DNA from 4 places in the Embleya sp. NPDC127516 genome. Region 2 is predicted to be linked to each of the others. Evidence: riboswitches for the same ligand, from Rfam matches in the RefSeq annotation. Region 2 holds a riboswitch; each other region holds the start of a gene.

Region 1 (4,831 bases), on a different contig from region 2:
CTACAACGAGCGTTGGCCGCACAATCTGGCGCCGGCGGCGCGCGAGCGCAAGGACGGGATCATCCGGGTGTACGGCTGGACGGACCGGGTGCGTCACTGCCCGGGTCGGGTGGACTGCGGCGACCTCAAGGTGCGGGACACCGCGCCCGGGACCAACTGGCCGCAGAGCACCACCTATCGCTACCCGAACGCGGGAGTGCGCCCGGTGCTCGGCGCGGACGGCCGGCTCACCGCTTGGGCCGTGCTCGGCGGGCGCGTCACCCGGTGGACCCAGGACGCCGTCGGCGGCCCGAACTGGTCCCCGGCGCACTCGATGCCCGGCCCCGGCGACGGCGAACTGGCCCCGGGGCTCGCCGCGGTGCGCATCGCGGACGGCCGGATCGCGGTGTTCGTGCTGCGCATCGGCGGTGCCCGCCGGGCCGATCGGGACCGGTTCGAGATCCTCACGGCGACCGAGACGACGCCCGGCGGCGAACTGGGGCCGTGGCGCGGCCTGGGCAACCCCGACGGCGACGGACGCGGCCCGGGCACACCGGTGGTCGGGGTGGACGGCGCGGGCGGGCTGTACCTGTTCGTGCGCGACCGGGACAAGGGGATCAGCGGCCGTCATCGGCCCGCCGGGAGCGACACGTGGTCGGCGTGGCGGGACCTGGGCGGCGGGGAGATCGTCGAGGGGCCCGGCGCGGTGACCCGCCCGGACGGCCGGGTCGTGGTCTTCGGCACGGCGCGTGAGGGCATTCGCTACTGGGAACCGGTCGGCGAGCGGTCGGGGCCGCCGCGCACGATCGCGGCCGAGCGACCGGCGGGCCCGCCCGCCGTGTCGGTGGGCGCCGACGGCCGGGTGGGTGTCGCCTACCGGCGCGCCGGCACACCGGAGATCGCGAGCGTGGTCGAGGGCGGGCCGAACGGGTGGGTGCCGGCCGACTCGGGAGCCGCGGGCGCGGGTTACGAGGCGTTGAGCCGAGTGCCCCGACCGGACGGCACGACGGCGACGCTGACCCGGGACGCCGACGGCCGGCCGATCGTCCTCGGCGCGTCCGGGGCGCCGGTCGTGCTCGACGAGCGCACGGTCGCGGTCGATCCCACCGGCGCGCCGGACGGCGCCGGGCACGCGGTGGCCCTGTGGCTCGGTCCGGACGGTGCGCTGCGCACCGCGCGGCTGCCCTGACGGCACCGTCCGGGCACGCGCACCGGTCCGCACATGCGAATCGTCCGCACACGCGCACCGGTTTGAACACGCGAACGGCGGGCGCTCCCTGGAGGGAACGCCCGCCGTTCGATGCAGCGGGTGGAGCGGGTGACTCAGACGCTGACGCCGTGGCTGCGCAGCCAGGTCATCGGGTTGACCGCGGAGCCGTAGTTCGGCGTGGTGCGGACCTCGAAGTGCAGGTGCGGGCCGGTGACGTTGCCGGTCGCGCCGGAGAGCGCGATCTTCTGGCCGGTCTGCACCTTCATCCCGGCCTTGACCGAGATCGAGGACAGGTGCGCGTACTGGGTGTACTTGCCGTCCGCGTGCCGGATGACGACCTCGTTGCCGTACGCGCCGCCCCAACCGGCCGACACGACGGTGCCCGAGGTGACCGCGCGCACCGTGGTGCCGGTCGAGACCGCGAAGTCCTGGCCGGTGTGGCTGCCGCTGGACCAGCGCGAGCCGCCGGAGCCGAAGCTCGCGGTGAGCGTGGCGCCCGAGACCGGGGCGACGTACGAGCCGGAGGCGGTCGTCGTCGATTCGGTCTTGGCGGCCTCGGTCTTGGTGGTCGCGGCCTTCGGAGCCGGCTTGCTCTCCGTCTTGGCCTTCGGAGCCTCAGCCTTGGGGGCCTCGGTCTTCGGCGTCTCGGCCTTCTGCACCTCGACCTTGGGCGCGGCGGCCTCGGTCTTGGTGGTGGTCGGCGCGGCCTTGCCGTCGACCGTGAGCTTCTGGCCCGGGAAGATCAGGTCGGGGTTCTCGCCGACGACGGACTTGTTGGCCTCGTACAGCTTCGGCCAACCGCCGGGCACGTGCGCGGCGTTCGCGATCTTGGAGAGCGTGTCGCCGGTGACCACGACGTAGGACGAGGTCGCGGCGGCCGGCTCGGTCTTCGGAGTCTCGGTCTTGGGCGCCTCGGTCTTCGGGGCCTCGGCCTTGGGGGCCTCGGTCTTCGGAGCCTCGGTCTTGACCTCGATCTTCGGCGCGGCGGCCGTCTTCTTCGGGGCCGGCTTGGCGGTCTCGGTCTTGGGAGCGGTCTTCGGCGCGGTCTTGCCGGCCGAGGAGCCGGTGTCGACGTCGGCGGCGGCGCCGCCTCGGGTCAGGCCGGCCTTGACCGAGCACACCGGCCACGCGCCGGGGCCCTGGCCCTTGAGGACCTTCTCGGCGATCGCGATCTGCTGACCCTTGGTCGCCAGGTCGGCGCGGGCGGCGAACTCCGTGCCGCCGAACGCCTTCCAGGTGCTCGCGGTGAACTGCAGGCCGCCGTAGAAGCCGTTTCCGGTGTTGATCTGCCAGTTGCCCGTGCTCTCGCACTGGGCGACCTTGTCCCAGGTGCTCACGGAGGCGGCCTGGGCGGTGCCCGCGCCGATGATCGGCATGGCGACGCCGACTCCGGCGACACCCGCCGCGGCGATCAGACGCGTGGTCCTACTGGTGCTGCGACGGCGATGACGCCCGGTTCCGGACAGCATGGCTGGATCCTCTCCCACGCCTACGAGGTGAGCTGTCGGATTCGGGCCGGAGATCGATAGCCCGGCCACGTCCCGAAGGACATGGCTTCACCCCAAGCCGTTCGCGGCGTCCGATCATCGAGATCGGGGCCGTTCGCGGCGGTTCACCTGTGGTTCCCCCGCTCCTGTCGTGTGGTGCTCGTCAGCCTCCCGAACGGCCGGCGACAGGATTCGGCGTACCGGCGATCGGGGTCCGTGTGGGATACGGACGGATCGAACGCTAAGCAGGCCTCGCCGAAGATCACAAGTCTGTGTCGGATAGACGTCGATTATCCGTTTTGCGGATGAGCGCAATGTAGATGATCCCTTACGGAAAGGACCGTAGTTGGCGTTCCGTGGTGGAAGGGCAGGGAACGCGTGACATCGGCCCTTGGTCACGGCGTACGCCGATCACCCGGGAAAGATCACCTACGCCCCGTTCGTCACACCCGCATCGCGTGTGGCGTCGCGCGGACCGGGCCCCTGCCCACCGACAGGGGCGTACGCACCCGTGATCGACGTGATTCGGCCCACAGACGAAGCACGTCATGTCCGATTTGCCCCAGGAGACTTCACCCTGCGTCGTCACGGGATCGCGACGCGACACCGCCCGCGGCGCCGGCTGATGCGCGGCGCCGCGGGCGGTGTGTGCGGGACTCAGCCGCGCTGCGCGCGCCAGCCGGCCCACGCGCTCTCCACCATGTCCGCCGTGTCGTGCCGGGCCTTCCAGCCCAGTTCGGTGGTGATGCGATCGGCGCTCGCGACCACCCGGGCCGGGTCGCCCGCGCGCCGGGGTCGCAGCTCCGGCGCGATGTCGCGCAAACCGGTGACCTCGCGGATGAGTTCCACCATCTCGCGCACCGACGTGCCCTCACCGCGACCGACGTTGAGCACCAGACGCGCGTCCGGGTCGGTGCCGAGCCGACGGGTGGCCGCCACGTGTGCCTCGGCCAGGTCCACCACATGGATGAAGTCGCGCACGCAGGTGCCGTCCGGGGTGTCGTAGTCGTCCCCGAAGATCACCGGCGCCTGATCGGCCGTCAGCTTCTCCAGCACCATCGGCACGAGGTTGAACACGCCCTCGTCCGCGAGTTCCGGCGCGCCCGCGCCCGCGACGTTGAAGTAGCGCAGCGCGGCGTACGAGATGCCGTGCGCGCGCGCCGTGGCCTTGATCATCCACTCGCCGACGAGCTTGCTCTCGCCGTACGGGTTGATCGGCAGGCACGGGGTCTCCTCGTCGACGAGGTCGACGTCGGGCATGCCGTAGACGGCGGCGCTGGAGGAGAACACGACGCGCGTGACGTCGGCCGCGACCATGGCCGCGAGCAGGACGCGCAGACCCTCGACGTTCTCCTCGTAGTAGTAGAGGGGGCGCGCGACCGATTCGGGCACCTGCTTCTTCGCCGCGATGTGCACCACGCCGTCCACGGCGTGCGCCCGGAACGTCTCGTCCAGCAGCGCCCGGTCCAGCACCGAGCCGACCACCAGCGGCACATTTTCGGGAACCCGTTCGCGCGCGCCCGTGGAGAAGTCGTCGAGGACGACCACATCCTCGCCGGCCGCGAGCAACGCCCGCACGACATGCGTCCCGATGTACCCGGCACCGCCGGTGACAAGCCACTTCATGAGGCGACCCTACCCGGCATCCCGGGTTCGCGGAGGGTGCGCGAATCGCGCGTGGCGACCCCCGCGGCGCCCGCCCTCCAGGGTGCCTGACCCGGGGTCGGGTCGACCGTTACCATGCACAGGATCTCGTGGGCAGGGCGCATATTCGCCCAGGGGGGATCCTGCGTCGCTTCCGGGCGGCCACATCGGGAAGGGCGTAAAGCGCGTGCGACGCGACTTCGGAGTGGGTCGGCAAGGAACGCTGGCCGAACGATTCTCCGGCCGGGACAACAGCATCGGATTGATCCGGCTCCTGCTGGCGACAGCGGTCGTGGTGGCGCACGCGCACATCCTGGGCGGCTTCGGCAAGCACGAGCCGGGCAACGGCTTCACCGGCATGCAGGTCGGCCTCGGCCGGATGTCCGTGTACGGCTTCTTCGTGCTGTCCGGCTTCCTGATCACCCGCAGCGGCATGCGCACCACGACCGGGCGCTACCTGTGGCACCGGATGTTGCGCATCCTGCCCGGTCTGTGGGTCTGCGTGCTGTTC
Region 2 (4,831 bases):
CAGGGTGTGGGCGTCGACGGTCGATCGTCGTCGACCGGAGCGAGAAGGAGACGTCCATGTCCGGATGGAAGACCGTCACGGCCGCGATCCTGGCCGGGGCCGCCGTTGTCGCCGCCCCGGGAATGGCCGCCGCCGCGGATCGTCACGGTGGCCACCACCGCAAGTCCTTCGACCTCCAAGCGCACCGAGGCGGTCTCGGGCTGACCGTGGAGAGCACGCTCGCGTCCTTCGCCAAGGGTCTGGACCTGGGGGTGTCCACGCTCGAACTGGACGTCCAGATCACCGAGGACGGCCGGGCCGTGGTCACCCACGACCGCAAGGTCGACGGACGCAAGTGCGCGGACACCAAGCCGGTACGCGCCGGCGACCCGGAGTTCCCCTACGTCGGCAAGTACGTCAACACGCTCAGCCTGGCGCAGGTCCGCACGCTGGACTGCGGATCGCGGCAGTTCCCCGGCTTCCCCGCGCAGACCACCTCGCCCGGAGCCCGAATGCCGCTGCTCACCGAGGTGTTCGACCTGGTCAACCACCGGCACGCGCGCGGCGTGAAGCTCAACGTGGAGACCAAGGTCGAGGCCGGCGCGCCGCAGGAGACCGCGCCGCGCGAGCAGTTCGTACAGGTCGTGGCGCGCGAGGTGCGCCGGGCCGGGCTGTTGCGCCAGGTCACCGTGCAGAGCTTCGACTGGGGCGCGCTCAAGCGCATGCGGCAGGTCGAACCGCGCCTGCCGCTGGTCGCGTTGACCAACTACGACTTCCTCCAGGTCGGCAAGCCCGGCGCCTCGCCCTGGCTGGGCGGCCTGGACATCGACGACTTCGACGGCGATCCGCTGCGCGCGATCTCCTCGTTCGGCGCCGGCACGTTCTCGCCCGTGCACGGCTTCCCGCAGGACGGCAAGGTCACCGACCCGAACTACCGTCCCTACGTGACCCGCGACATGGTCGCCCGGGCACACGCGTCGGGCATCAAGGTCGTGCCGTGGACCGTCGACGACCCGGCGACCATGGCCAAGCTGATGGACGACGGCGTGGACGGTCTGATCACCGACTACCCTGACCGGCTGCGGGAGTTGATGGCCGCACGTGGGCTGTCGCTGCCCAAGCGCTACCCGGCGCGCGGCTGATCGGCGCGATCCGCCGGAGACTTCGGCGTCCGCAGGGGTGGGGACGCCGAAAAGGGCCGGGCCCGTCGACACTCGGTCGACGGGCCCGGCCCTGGTACGGCTACCGCGTTGGTGTGGCTATCGCGGTGTGGTTACCGCCTGATGACGCTCGGCTCAGAGGTTGACGCCGTGCGCGCGCAGGTAGGTGACCGGGTTGATGCCGCTGCCGTAGTTCGGCGTGGTGCGGATCTCGAAGTGCAGGTGCGGGCCGGTCACGTTGCCGGTCGCGCCGGAGAGGCCGATCTGCTGACCGGTGCTCACCGTGGCGCCGACACGCACGCCGATGCTGGACAGGTGGGCGTACTGCGAGTACTTGCCGTCCGCGTGCTTGATCACGATCTCGTTGCCGTAGGCGCCGCCGTTGCCGGCCTTGACCACGGTGCCCGAGGTGATCGCCTTCACCGAGGTGCCGGTGGCGGCCACGAAGTCCTGGCCGGTGTGGCTGCCGCTGGACCACAGCTTGCCGCCGGTGCCGAACGCGGTGCCCAGGCCGCCCTTCACGGGAGCGACGTAACCGGACGCGTTGGCCGTGGTGGACTCGGCCTTGGCCGAGGACTCCTTGGCCGCGACCGGGGCCTTCTCCTTGACCTCGACCTTCGGCGCGACCTTCACGGACGCCGTGGTCTTGGTCTCGGTCTTCGGCGCGGCCGGAGCGGTCTCGGTCTTGGTGCTGCCGGACTCGGTCGAGGCCGAGGCCTTACCGGAGAGCGAGAGCTTCTGACCGATCTGGATGACGTTCGGGTTGCCACCGATCACCGAGCGGTTGTCGGCGTACAGCTTGTGCCAGCCGCCCTCGACATCCTTGGCGGCGGCGATCTTGGAGAGCGTGTCGCCCTTGACCACGGAGTACGAGGTGCTGGTCGACGCGGACTTCGCGGCGGCCGCCGGGACGACCTCGATCTTCGGGGCCGGAGCGGACTCGGCCGGCTTCTCGGCGGCCTTCGGGGTGACCTTGACCGTGGACTTGGTGCCGGGCGAGACGGCCGGCGCGGCGCTGCCCTTGGTCAGGCCCGCCGGGCCGGAGGTGTTCGGCCAGGCGCCGGGACCCTGTACGGCGAGAACCTTCTCGGCGATGGCGATCTGCTGGTCCTTGGTGGCCAGGTCGGCACGCGGGGCGTACTGCTGACCGCCGAACTCGTTCCAGGTGCTGATGGTGAACTGCAGACCACCGTAGAAACCGTTGCCGGTGTTGATGTGCCAGTTGCCCGAGCTCTCGAGCATGGCGACCTTGTCCCAGGTGGAGACGGAGGCGGCGTTGGCGGTGGCGAGACCGGTGACCAGCGGGGCGGCGACGATCGCGCCGGCCATGCCGAGGGTCAGCGCGAGACGCGTCTTCTTGGGCATGCGGGCAGGGGTGATGAACGACTGCACGAAGATTTTTCCTTCTCCCACGCCTACGAAGTGAGCTGTCGGATTCGGGCTGGAGAGTCTCGCCCGGCCGTGTTCGGCCCTCCTGAGGAAGGGACGGGCACGGCTTCACCCCAAGCCGTCGTCATGGGCGTCCGTGTCACGGACGCCCGGGACGGCATTCCACTTGGTTCCCCCGCTCCTGCCTTTCGGGTTTCGTACCGTGGCCTCGCTCCGGCGGCAGGATTCGGCGAACCGGGAGACCATTTCGCCGAGCACCGGACCGGTGTGGCGAAGCACCAAACTACGCACACCCTCGACTCGGATCCAAACATCACGTTTCGCCGAAACAGAAGAATCAGGGCGGAAGGGTGGAATATCGGGACCTAAAGTCCCGAGAAGCGTACGCATTGTGCCCGAATCGATGACATATAGTGGGTATTCGATTACTCAGGGCAGGAATCGTGAAAAGACGGTTTACGGTGCGTACGACCTCCTGACCATCGGTACCCGGCATGTGACGTGCACCATAGAGAGGGTCGATGGCCGCCCGATATGTACCGCTATCGGTCATCCGAAAACCAGAGATGCCCCGGTGGCGGCGCCCAAGAGCGCACCAGCCACGGCTTGCGCGACGGTGTGGTGACGCAGTGCGACACGCGACCAGCACACGACGCCGACCGCGAGATAACCGGTCGACCACCACGGTCCGCCCGCGACGGCGAGCAACGCGACGATGCCGGACGCGACCGCGCAGTCGACGCTGATCTTCCACGCCGCGTTCACCACCAGCAGCACCACCGTCATGCCCCACAGCGCGAACATCGCGAACACCAGCCGGGACGGCGCGCCGGCGCCGAGCATGACCGCCGCGCCGATGCCGATCGAGGCCAGGATCACCGCGAAGATGCGCGGACGCTGCCGGCGGTCCACCACGTGCCGGTCGCCCCAGGTACCGCGGCGACGCTCCCACTCGATGTACCCGGCCGGAACGATGCCCGCGCACAGTGCCGCGAACAGACCCCATCCGGCGCCGGTCCACGAGTGGGCGACGAGCGCACCGAAACCGGACAGTCCGGCAAGGATGGTGTTGCGCGGCTGGAGGATGTCGGTGACCACCTGGGCGGCGCCCCGGACACGGCCCGGACCGGGAGCGGCGGTGTGCGCCGCGACCTGGGCCGACGGGCTCCGCACGACTGCGTTGTCCATCCGCGTACGGTAGCGATCGGCTCGGAGCCGCCCGCGCGCGGGCCGGTACGGAATCCGGCCCGACACGGTGATCGTCCCGGGCGTGGCCGAGACCGGCGCGACGGTGTCGCCGCCCCGGTGGACGCGCCGGCGCCGGGCGCTCGCCCCCGGCGCCGGGGGCGAGCGCCACCGGGGATCCGGTCGTGGGATCAGCGGTCGGGGGTGGACGGGCGGACGATGGTGGACATGTAGCAGCCGTAGGTGATGTTGCGGCAGTGGATCTCGGTCACCTCGGGGTCGGCGAGGATCTCGGCGAGGGCGGGCTCGGGGTTGTCGGTGTCGTGGAGGCGTGAGGTGGGGTGGATCCGTCCCCGGGCGTCGTAGGCGCGAAAGACCTGGGGCCGGGCCCGCCACTGGGGCGGGTAGGCGTCGGTGCTCGGGCCGGGGCAGGCGTCGGCGTGCGCGAAGACCGGGCCGATCTCGCGGTACGGGCTCGCCGGGAGCGGCGGTTCGTAGCCGAACAACATGAGCCGCTCGCCCGGCTCGGCGTCGCGCAGGCAGCAGCGCAACGGTTCGCCGCCGCCGGCCGTGTGCGCTTCGACCGGGTGGCCGGAGACGTCCAGGCCGGTGGCCCGGACCGAGGCGAGGAGCTCGGCGGGGATCGCTCGGACGACGAAGGTGCGGGTATCCGCGGAGGTGGTCATGCCTCCAGCGTGGACGCGGCCGGGACACGGTGCCGGCGGCAATCGGACACCTCGTTCGGCACCCGGCCTCACCCGGCTCGACCGTCGAGACGACACCAATCCCGGCGGTAGGACGCCCAGTCCGTGTCGGTCGCGGCGAAGTCGACGTACAGTGCGACGCCGAAGTTCGGTCGGCGCGGGTCGTGTCTGGTCAGGCCCAGGCGGACACCGCGCACCGCCGCCGCGACCGTCTCGGCCGAGCCGTGATGACCCCAACTGTTCGCGTAGTAGGCGGGCAGGCCCATCAGCAGGTCGACCCCGGCCGGCGTCGCCTCCAGGGCGAGCTCGGTCTGCTGCGCGACGTAGCCGCCGTACAGCGACTCCAGCGGCATCGCGGTGTCATAGGACATCAGCGCGATCTGGTCGACCCGCCGCGCGACCTGGCCGAAGTAT
Region 3 (4,831 bases), on a different contig from region 2:
CGCTGTAGCCGCTGATCCGGTAGCCGGCCCAGTCGTAGGTGTCGCAGCGGGCGGCCTCGTGTCGGGCCAGCGGTTCGAGCAGTTGGGCGCGCAGCCTGGGCAGCCAGCCGAAGAAGTCCCCCGGCCGGGCGAAGTCGTCCAGGCGCACCACCGGCGCGCCACCCAGTCGCGCGGCGAGCGCGTCGGCGAACGTGGTCTTGCCGGAACCGCCGATCCCGTCCACCGCGACCAGTCGGGTCGCGCCGATCGACGGCGGCAACGCGGCGACGCACGCGGCCGGCCGATCGGTCGTCGCGCCTCGAATGCGATCCGGCCGTTCGATGGGCATCGAAGCAGCCTATCCACCGGTGAGGGAGACCCGGGGTCGGCCGCGAGCCGGGTCGGTTCCGGGCCGGCCCCCGGCCGAGTCGGGCCGGGTCCGACTCGGTCCCGGCCCGCGGCCGAGACGAGGGCTCCGATCACCCCGGGCGAGCACTCTTGTACATTTGTACTTGTACATCTGTACCACTCGGAGGGAGAGGCCCGTGGCCTGGCTGTTCCTGGGGCTGGCGATCTCGTGTGAGGTGATCGCGACCAGTCTGCTGAAGAGCACCGACGGGTTCACCCGGCTGTGGCCGACGCTGGCGTGTCTGGGCGGGTACGCGGGTGCCTTCTACCTGCTGACGTTGTCGTTGCGGCAGTTGCAGGTGGGCACGGCGTACGCGATCTGGTCCGGACTCGGGACGGTGGCCATCGCGCTGGTCGGCGCGGTGTTCCTGAACGAGCCGGTGACGCTGCTCAAGGCGTTCGGGATGGCGTTGGTGATCGCGGGAGTCGTGGTGTTGAACCTGGGTGGTGCGCATTGACCGCGGCCAGGGACCCTGAGGGTCGGCGACTGCGGATCGTGCGCGGCGCGTGTGAGGTGATCGCGGAGGTGGGCGTGGGCAACACCACGCATCGCCTGGTCGCGGCCCGGGCGGGCGTCCCGTTGGGAGCGACCACGTACTACTTCGCCTCGCTCGACGACCTGGTCGCCGCCGCGCTCGCGCACGCGTCGGCGGAGACGGTGCGGCTGCTGGAGGAGTGGGTACGGCGTGCGCGGGACGCGAACGACCTGCCCGGCGTGCTCACCGCGCTCACCGCGGAATACCTCGCGGACCGCTCGCGCGCGCTGGTCGAGTACGAGTTGTACCTGGCCGCCGCCCGCAGCCCGGAACTGCGCGGGTTCGCCCTGGCCTGGGTCGAGGGCGTCGGCGACTTCCTGTCCGTCCGGGTCGGACCGCGCGCCGCCGCCGCCGCGCTCGCCGTGCTGGACGGGACCATGCTGCAGGTGCTGACGCTGGACACGACGCTGGACGAGAGGCAGTTGCGCTGGTCGTTGGCCCGGGTCCTGGACGAGGGCGGGTCTTCGTCGGTGAACGGGTCGTCGTAGGCGTCGAAACGGCCCGGTGCGCCGGGAGCGGCCGGGCCGGCGCCGACGCCGGGTGCGGTAGGGTCGGCACCGCGAAGGGGAGTAGCCCCGTGAACCGGTCGTCGACATGCTGGAGTCCTCGGACTCCCGGTGGCCGGGCTCGTGCTCGACACGGGTGGGCGAGACCTTCGGCCAGGCATCGACGCATCCTCGTCTTCTCGTGGATGTACCCCGTCGTGCCGGGCCGAGTGGTCCTCCGGTTGCCGTGCGGCGCTTCGTGAAGACCCGGGGCCCGGCTCTCGCAGAAAGCCACCCGGAATGCACCTCGACCTTCTGGCGATCCTGACCGCCTTCGGGCTGATCTTCCTCGCCGAGCTCCCGGACAAGACGATGTTCGCGTCGCTTGCCATGGGCACCCGCATGCGTCCGCTCTACGTGTGGTTCGGCACCTCGACCGCGTTCGTCGTGCACGTCGCCCTCGCCGTCGGCGCGGGCGGCCTGCTCGGCCTGCTCCCCGGCTGGATCGTCAAGCTGGTCTCCGCCGCCCTGTTCGGCTTCGGCGCCTTCATGTTGTTGCGCGGCGGTGCGGGCGAGGACGACGAGGACACCGCGGGCAAGAGCGTGACCGGCTTCCGGCCGGTCTTCGCGACCGCCTTCACGGCCGTGTTCATCAGCGAGTGGGGCGACCTCACCCAGATCACCACGGCCAACCTGGCCGCCACGAACGGCACCTGGTCCACCGCGATCGGCTCGGCCGCGGCACTGATGTCGGTGTCCGCGTTGGCCCTGCTCGCCGGGCGGTTCATCGCCAAGCGCGTCCCGCTGCAAACGGTGCAGCGGATCGGCGGCCTGTGCATGCTCGGGCTGGCGATCTGGTCGCTGGTGGAGGTGTTCACCGGCTGACCCGCCCCCGGTGATGCCTCGCCCCTGCGGATGGCGCCCGCGCCGCGGTCACCCGACGGCGGCGGGACGGATGGGTGCATCGCCGGCATGTCCGGCGCGACCAGTCGATCGGTTGCCCGAAATGTGATGTAGGCCGCATGGATAAAACGGACATAAATTATATAGCCGACTTCGAGCCGCAATTCATTTTCCGCGCCCCGCGACGAGTCTCGACTATTTTCCGTTACCGCACGATCACACCACTCTCCGAGATATCCCCTCGTCATCACCGGTACCCCGGAGCCGAACACGGGAGAGATGTCGCTTTTATTCCGCCTTTACCCGCAGGGCGAAGTCGGGGTTTCGGTTGTGATCAGGCATCCGCATTGCCTACCTTTCTCGCCGATTCACCTTTCGGGTGAACCCTGTCGCCGGTACGCCGAATCCCGTCGCCGGCAGCGGGAGGTCTACATCGAAGAATCCGACGGGAGCGGGGGAACCAGGTGAATCGCCGTGGCCGGGATCGTTCCGGTGACGGCTAGGGGTGAAGTCGCGTAACGCGACCGGGCTGCTCCAGTCCGAATCCGACAGCTCACCTCGTAGGCGACAGGAGAGGACCCCATTTCATGCTGTCCACAAACGCTCGCCATCGTGCCGCTCGACCCACCAACGTCCGCCGCTTCGTCGCGGCGGTGGGCATCGCCGGCATGGGTGTCGTGCTCCCGGTCGCCACCGCCGGTGCCGCCCCGGCGCAGGCCCCCTCCACCTCCGAGCAGTCCCCCTCCACCGTGCTGTCGGCGACCCCCACCGCGGCGGTCGACGCGGCCCCGGTCCAGGCCGCGCCCGCCGCGCCGGAGACCGACACGGCCGCCGACAAGGCCCGCTACGTGGTCCAGGCCGGCGACACGCTGTTCCGGCTCGCCCAGACCAACCAGGTCAACGGCGGCTGGCAGAGCCTGTACGAACTCAACCGCGACGTGCTGCTGTCCGGCCCGGACCTGATCGAGATCGGCCAGACCCTGCGGCTGGACGGCTCGGCGCCCGCGGCACCCAAGGCCGACGCGCCCGCCAAGCCGAGCATCAAGGTCCAGCCCAAGACCTCCGTCACGCCCGGCAAGACCACCCCCAAGCCGGCGAGCAAGCCGTCGGCCGACGTGTCGGTCAAGCCCGCCGCCAAGGCCCCCGCCAAGCCCGCCACCGGCGGCTCGAAGGGCAACCAGGCGCCGACCGGCGGCTCCTCGACCGCGTCGAGCAGCAAGGCCGCCCAGGCCGTGGCCTTCGCCAAGGCGCAGATCGGCAAGCCGTACGTGTACGGCGCCACCGGCCCCAACGCGTACGACTGCTCGGGTCTGGTCCAGGCCGCGTACAAGTCCGCGGGCATCTCGCTGCCCCGCGTGACCAACGACCAGTTCGCCGCCGACACGCGCGTGTCGGTCGCCAACCTGCAGCCCGGCGACCTGGTGTTCTTCTACTCCGGCATCAGCCACGTCGGCATCTACATCGGCGACGGCAAGATGGTGCACGCCCCGAACCCGCGCAAGTCGGTCGAGATCGCCTCGATCAACACCATGCCGATCGCCGGCGCCACCCGCCCGGCCTGATCGAACCGGGCAAACCGCCGCCGCCGGCGCACACGTGCTCCGGCGGCGGTGACACAACCGCATAGTGGGACGCGCCTTCGGCGCCGTGCCCTCCGACGACGGTCGGAGCGCGCGGCGCCGGCGTGCGTTTCGGCGAACGCGCCGGTCCCGGCGGGCGGGCGGACCGGGGCGCGGGCGTCAGAGCGTCAGAGCGTCAGAGCGTCAGAGCGTCAGGACGATCTTGCCCGTGACCCGGCCCGTCTCCCCGCGCTCGTGCGCCTTGGCCGCGTCGGCCAGCGGGAACACCGAGTCGATCGCGGCGCGCAGTCGCCCCGCCTCGACCAGGTCCGCGACCTGCCGCATGGCCGCGTGGTCGGCCTCGACGAGCATCTCCTCGGCCCGGACCCCGTACCGCTCGACGTCCAGGTCCCTGACGTTGTTCACGATGGCGACGAGCACGCCGCCCCGGCGCAACGTCCGTAGCGAGCGGGGACCGTACTCGCCGCCGACGCCGTCCAGCACGACGTCCACGTCCCGCACGACGTCGGCGAAGTCGGTCGTGGTGTAGTCGATCATCTCGTCGGCGCCCAGCCCGCGGACGAAGTCGTGCTTGGCCGCGCTCGCGGTGCCGATCACGTACGCGCCGCGCGCCTTGGCGATCTGTACCGCCAGATGACCGACCCCGCCCGCCGCGGCGTGAATCAACACCCTTTGCCCTTCCCGCAGTTCCGCGGTGTCCACCAGGGCCTGCCAGGCGGTGACCGCGGCCAAGGGCAGCGCGGCGGCCTGCACGTGGTCGATGTTGGCGGGCTTGCGCACCACGTGGCGGGCCGCCGAAACCACGTACTCGGCGTGCGCCCCGTTGCCGTACGGGTAGCTCAGCATGCCGAACACCTCGTCCCCCGGTCGATGGATCGTCACCCCCAGGCCCACCGCCTCCACCACGCCCGACACGTCCCACCCGAGCACGAACGGCGGT
Region 4 (4,831 bases), on a different contig from region 2:
AGCACGGGCCACAGCGGGTGGTCTACGGCGGTACGGACGGCTACGCGGGTCATGTTCGACATGGAACCCTCTCAGGAGAAAGCAGGAACCACGGTCAGAAGAACCTATGTCAAAAGAATTTAACGCCGCAAGGGCGTTCCAAACGCAATCTTATCGTCGCTGGTACGTTTTGCCCGAATAAGTTGAGAATGCCATCCAGCCGCCTTCCGAAGATCGACGCCGCGTTCGGAGGAAGCCACAAGATGTGACCGGCCCGAACCGCCGACGCCTGTGCCTATTGACCGCCGATCCGGCCCGTCCCTACAGTCTCCTTCTGATCAACGGAATATTGATTCCGCATAGCGAAATACTTGGCAGGGGAACGCCCCGGATCCGCATCCACTCCCACTGCCCGATCCTGCGATCCAGTACGTCCAATGGGCCGGGCCGTCCTACGACGGCATCCGATGTGGAGGCGCCGATCATGGGCTGGAGAACCACCAGGAAGACTGCGGGCGCGGCACGATCGCCGGGCGATGCCACCGCCGGGGCGTCACCGGGGACCGGGGCGTCGCCCGTGCACCCCGTGGACGAGATGCTGCCGCCGGGACGCATGCTGGCCGGCGCCCTGCAACACGTGGCCACGATGTACGCCGGGGTCGCCGCGCCACCGCTGATCATCGGCGGGGCGCTGGGCCTGTCCACCGCGGAGCTGACCACGCTGCTGGGGGCGAGCCTGTTGATCGCCGGGCTCGCCACGCTGCTGCAGACGCTCGGCTTCTGGCGGATCGGCTCCCGACTGCCGTTCGTCAACGGCGTCACCTTCGCGGTGGTCTCGCCGATCCTGGCGGTGGCCGCGGCCAAGCAGGACGCGACACTGCCGGTGATCTTCGGCGCGACGATCGTCTCGGGCGTGTTCTGCTTCCTGCTCGCGCCGGTCTTCTGTCGACTGATCCGCTTCTTCCCGCCGGTGGTCAGCGGCACGGTGATCACCTTGATCGGGGTGTCCCTGCTGCCGGTCGCCGGGAACTGGTCGCAGGGCGGCGACAGCAAGGCGGCCGACTACGGCTCGACGACCAACCTCGGGCTCGCCGCGGCGACGCTGGTCGCGATCCTGGTCCTGCACCGGGTGCTGACCGGTTTCCTGCAGCGCATCGCGATCCTGCTCGGCCTGCTCTTCGGCACCCTGCTGGCCATCCCGTTCGACAAGGTGGACGGCGGCGCCCTGGGCGACCTGGCCGTCTTCGAGGTCCCGCAGCCGTTCGCCTTCGGCGCGCCGCAGTTCGACGTGTCGGTGACCGTGTCCATGCTCGTGGTGATGATCGTCTGCATGACCGAGTCGACGGCCGACATCATCGCGCTGGGCGAGGTGGTGGACAAACCCGCCGACGACCGGACGATAGCCGGCGGTCTGCGCGCCGACGGCCTGGCCACCGCGCTCGGCGGGGTGTTCAACGGCTTCGCGTGCACGGCCTTCGCACAGAACATCGGCCTGGTCGCGCTGACCCGCATCCGCAGCCGGTTCGTGGTCGCGGTGTGCGGCGGATTCCTGGTCCTGATGGGCTTGATGCCGATCGTCGGCGGCCTGGTCGCGCTCGTCCCGCAGCCGGTCCTCGGCGGCGCCGGCGTGGTGCTGTTCGGCACCGTCGCGGTGGCCGGCATCCGCACCCTGGGCAAGGCCGAACTCGACACCGGACCCAACGCGCTGATCGTGGCGGTGGCCCTGGCCTTCGGCGTCTTCCCGATCGCGTTCCCGGACTTCTACCACGCGTTCCCGGACAAGATCGCGATGATCGCCGAGTCCGGCATCTCGGCCGGCTCGATCATCGCGGTCGTACTCAACCTGCTGCTCAACCACACCGGATCCGCGTCCGGCGAAGCGGCCGACGAACCGGCGATCCCCGCCCCCACCCGGTCCACCGAACCCGCCGAACTGCCCAGCCGGGCCTGATCGATCGACGAAGCGAACGGCAACACGGCCAATCGACATCCCGTTTCGATCACCACCGACCGGACATGGGCGTGGGCCCCGCCGAAGTACTCGACGGGGCCCACGTGTTGCCGTTCGCGTGTCAGACGGAGAGCTTGGTGCCCACGCTGATCACGTTCGGGTTGTCACCGATGACACCCGAGTTGGCGCTGTACAGGGCCTGGTAGCCACCCTTGACGCCGAGCTTGGCGGCGACGGAGGAGAGCGTGTCACCGGCCTTGACGGTGTAGCTGCCGGAGCCCGAAGCCTGCTTGCTCGCGGCCGACTTCGACGCGTCCTGCGCGGCGACGTCCTGCTTCGGCTGCACCCGGACCTTCGGCGCATCGGCGCCGGAGTTGCGCGGTGCGGTCTCGGTCGCCGACTCGGCCTTGGCCGCGGCCTTCGGCGCGTCCTGGGCCTTGGTCTTGCCGGTGGTCGAGGACTCGGCCGTGGCGGACGCGTTGCCGCCCTTGGCCAGACCGGCCTTCTGCGAACAGACCGGCCAGGCGCCGGGGCCCTGCGCGGCCAGCACGCGCTCGGCGACCGCGATCTGCTGCGCCTTGCTCGCCTGCGCGGCACTGGCCGCGTACTCGCCGCCGCCGAAGGCGTTCCAGGTGCTCGGGGTGAACTGCAGACCGCCGGAGAAGCCGTTGCCCGTGTTGATGCTCCAATTCCCGGTGCTCTCGCACTGCGCGACCGCGTCCCACGTGGACGAGGACGCCGCGTTCGCGCTGCCCGCCATGCCCACGAGGGGAAGGACGAGACCCGCACCGGCGGCGACGGCGATGCCGGCGCGACGGCCACGAGAGAGCGAGCGAACGGGAGCGGTGATGGCACGGAAGGTCATTGATTACCTCGTCGGGCGCCTACGAAGTTAGCTGTCGGGTTCGGACGATTGGCCCGGCCTCGCCTGAAAACAGGCATGGCTTCACCCCACGGCATCGACATTGCCGATGCCGGCACTCACTTGGTTCCCCCGCTCCTGCCGCCAGTCGATATCGACTGCTTCCCTCGGGCGGCGGCAGGATTCGGCGTACCGCCCGGGGAGTCCGCTTGTGCGAACAACCACGAAGCTACGCACCGGGCCGCCGGGTTGGCAAACATTTCGGGCGCTTTGTGAGGTGCCCCATAAGCAGGAATAACACCGATTTGCCCGATATGTCGCCATCCTCGCAGGTCACGGCGCCGGCGTCCACGGTGCGCGGCCGCGTGGTCACCCGTGCTTCACCGTCGGGCTATTCCGTCGCGGGCAGCTCCACAGGTACGACTACCCGCTCCTCGTCCCAAAGGAACGTCGCGCCGCCGGTCGCGAAATTGGCGACGTCGGCCACCGTGGCCCGGCCCTCGGGCGAATCCAGGGTTGCCTGGATACCCGCGCGGGTCGGCGCGTACAACCCGACCACCAGGTAATAGGGCGGCTGCGCGCCGGAGGGGTCCGGATCGCACTTGCCGATGGTCCAGCCGGTCAATCCCGGCATCGTGCGGGCGAGCGGGACGTGCTTCTCCCAGTAATAGGCGTCGAACGCCGCCGGGTCCTCGGGGTGGCCATACAGCACGGTCAGCTTGTACACACGCGACTCCTCGCGGTCGTGGTGGATGTGTCTCCTGCCGGTGGTGCCCTGTGCTTCCTGCCTCCGACGTGGGACGCCCTGTGCGTCCCACCGGTACCGCCCTGCGCCCGGCACGTGCTGCCCGGATTCGTACGGCGCGGCGCCTACCGGGCTCCGATCGCCTTGAACGCCCGCGCCTGCTCGGTGATGGCCGTCTCGGTCGGCAGCCGTTCCATGCTGGAGGCGCCGAAGAAGCCCACCACGCCGGTGGTGTGCGCCAGCACGTACGCGGCGTCCTCGGGCTCGGCGATCGGCCCGCCGTGGCACAACACCAGCACGTCCGGGTTCACCTCGGCCGCCGCGTCGCGCATGCGCTGCACCCGCTCCACCGCCTCGTCGAGCGAGACCGCGGTGCTCGCGCCGATGCTGCCCTTGGTGGTCAGCCCCAGGTGCGGGACCAGGACGTCCGCGCCGGCCGCGGCCATCGCGCGGGCCTGCTCCGGGTCGAAGACGTAGGGCGCGGTGAGCAGGCCGCGCTCGGCGGCCAGCCGGATCATCTCCACCTCCAGGTCGTAGCCCATGCCGGTCTCCTCCAGGTTCTGCCGGAAGACACCGTCGAACAGGCCGACCGTGGGGAAGTTCTGCACGCCCGCGAAGCCCATCGCGGCGAGCTGGTCCAGGAAGTGCGGCATGATCCGGAACGGATCCGTGCCGCACACCCCGGCCAGCACCGGAGTACCGCGCACCACCGGCAGCACCTCGCCGGCCATCTCGACCACGATCGCGTTGGCGTCGCCGTACGGCAGCAGCCCGGCCAGCGAGCCGCGGCCGGCCATCCGGTAGCGGCCGGAGTTGTAGATGATGATCAGGTCCACGCCGCCGGCCTCGGCGCACTTGGCCGACAATCCGGTGCCCGCGCCCGCGCCGATCACGACGCCGCCCTGCCCGACCGTCCTGTGCAGTCGGCCCCGCGCCTCGCGTCCGTCCATCTCAGTCCACACGTCCCTTCGTGATCATCTCGTGCAGTCGATCCGCCGCCGCCGTGGCGAACGCCGGATCGTTGATGTCCGTCGCCGCCTCGTGCAACTCGACGGCACTGCCCGCGAGTCCGGACCGCAACTCGTCGAACAGCGCCTTGTCGGCGACGGAATCGTAGAAGGGCGCGCCCTCGACGTCGATCGCCGAGACCCCGCGCAGTGGCAGGTAGAGGGCGGTGGGACCGGTCGCGGCGATCAGTTTCGCGGCGATCCGCCGACCCAGCTCGGCGTTCTCCGCCGGCGTGGTGCGCATCAGCGTCACCGTCGGGTTGTGCACGTACAGCTTCCGCTCCTCG

The links. Region 2 has a riboswitch for cyclic di-AMP ahead of ACIRL2_RS08325 (transglycosylase family protein). Riboswitches for the same ligand answer to the same signal wherever they lie in the genome.
Region 1: linked by a shared signal. The riboswitch ahead of ACIRL2_RS29620 (transglycosylase family protein) and the one ahead of ACIRL2_RS08325 (transglycosylase family protein) in region 2 are both predicted to bind cyclic di-AMP.
Region 3: linked by a shared signal. The riboswitch ahead of ACIRL2_RS15530 (NlpC/P60 family protein) and the one ahead of ACIRL2_RS08325 (transglycosylase family protein) in region 2 are both predicted to bind cyclic di-AMP.
Region 4: linked by a shared signal. The riboswitch ahead of ACIRL2_RS18150 (transglycosylase family protein) and the one ahead of ACIRL2_RS08325 (transglycosylase family protein) in region 2 are both predicted to bind cyclic di-AMP.

The regions. Positions count from the first base shown of each region.
Region 1 covers NZ_JBIWJT010000016.1:178,517-183,347, forward strand. Annotated here, with positions in the region: gene ACIRL2_RS29615 (PIG-L family deacetylase) at 1-1,168, shown strand, start outside; gene ACIRL2_RS29620 (transglycosylase family protein) at 1,303-2,658, opposite strand; cyclic di-AMP (ydaO/yuaA leader) riboswitch at 2,663-2,884, opposite strand; gene galE (UDP-glucose 4-epimerase GalE) at 3,334-4,302, opposite strand; gene ACIRL2_RS29630 (acyltransferase family protein) at 4,508-4,831, shown strand, end outside.
Region 2 covers NZ_JBIWJT010000004.1:99,338-104,168, forward strand. Annotated here, with positions in the region: gene ACIRL2_RS08320 (glycerophosphodiester phosphodiesterase family protein) at 57-1,121, shown strand; gene ACIRL2_RS08325 (transglycosylase family protein) at 1,275-2,504, opposite strand; cyclic di-AMP (ydaO/yuaA leader) riboswitch at 2,537-2,770, opposite strand; gene ACIRL2_RS08330 (hypothetical protein) at 3,078-3,716, opposite strand; gene ACIRL2_RS08335 (DUF1203 domain-containing protein) at 3,905-4,399, opposite strand; gene ACIRL2_RS08340 (hypothetical protein) at 4,468-4,831, opposite strand, start outside.
Region 3 covers NZ_JBIWJT010000007.1:82,981-87,811, reverse strand. Annotated here, with positions in the region: gene ACIRL2_RS15550 (uridine kinase) at 1-328, opposite strand, end outside; gene ACIRL2_RS15545 (DMT family transporter) at 525-845, shown strand; gene ACIRL2_RS15540 (TetR/AcrR family transcriptional regulator) at 842-1,411, shown strand; gene ACIRL2_RS15535 (TMEM165/GDT1 family protein) at 1,709-2,293, shown strand; cyclic di-AMP (ydaO/yuaA leader) riboswitch at 2,700-2,892, shown strand; gene ACIRL2_RS15530 (NlpC/P60 family protein) at 2,899-3,873, shown strand; gene ACIRL2_RS15525 (NADP-dependent oxidoreductase) at 4,075-4,831, opposite strand, start outside.
Region 4 covers NZ_JBIWJT010000008.1:302,510-307,340, forward strand. Annotated here, with positions in the region: gene ACIRL2_RS18140 (DUF6421 family protein) at 1-62, opposite strand, end outside; gene ACIRL2_RS18145 (nucleobase:cation symporter-2 family protein) at 575-1,930, shown strand; gene ACIRL2_RS18150 (transglycosylase family protein) at 2,052-2,795, opposite strand; cyclic di-AMP (ydaO/yuaA leader) riboswitch at 2,796-2,987, opposite strand; gene ACIRL2_RS18155 (EthD family reductase) at 3,184-3,519, opposite strand; gene ACIRL2_RS18160 (phosphoenolpyruvate hydrolase family protein) at 3,663-4,487, opposite strand; gene ACIRL2_RS18165 (Tm-1-like ATP-binding domain-containing protein) at 4,489-4,831, opposite strand, start outside.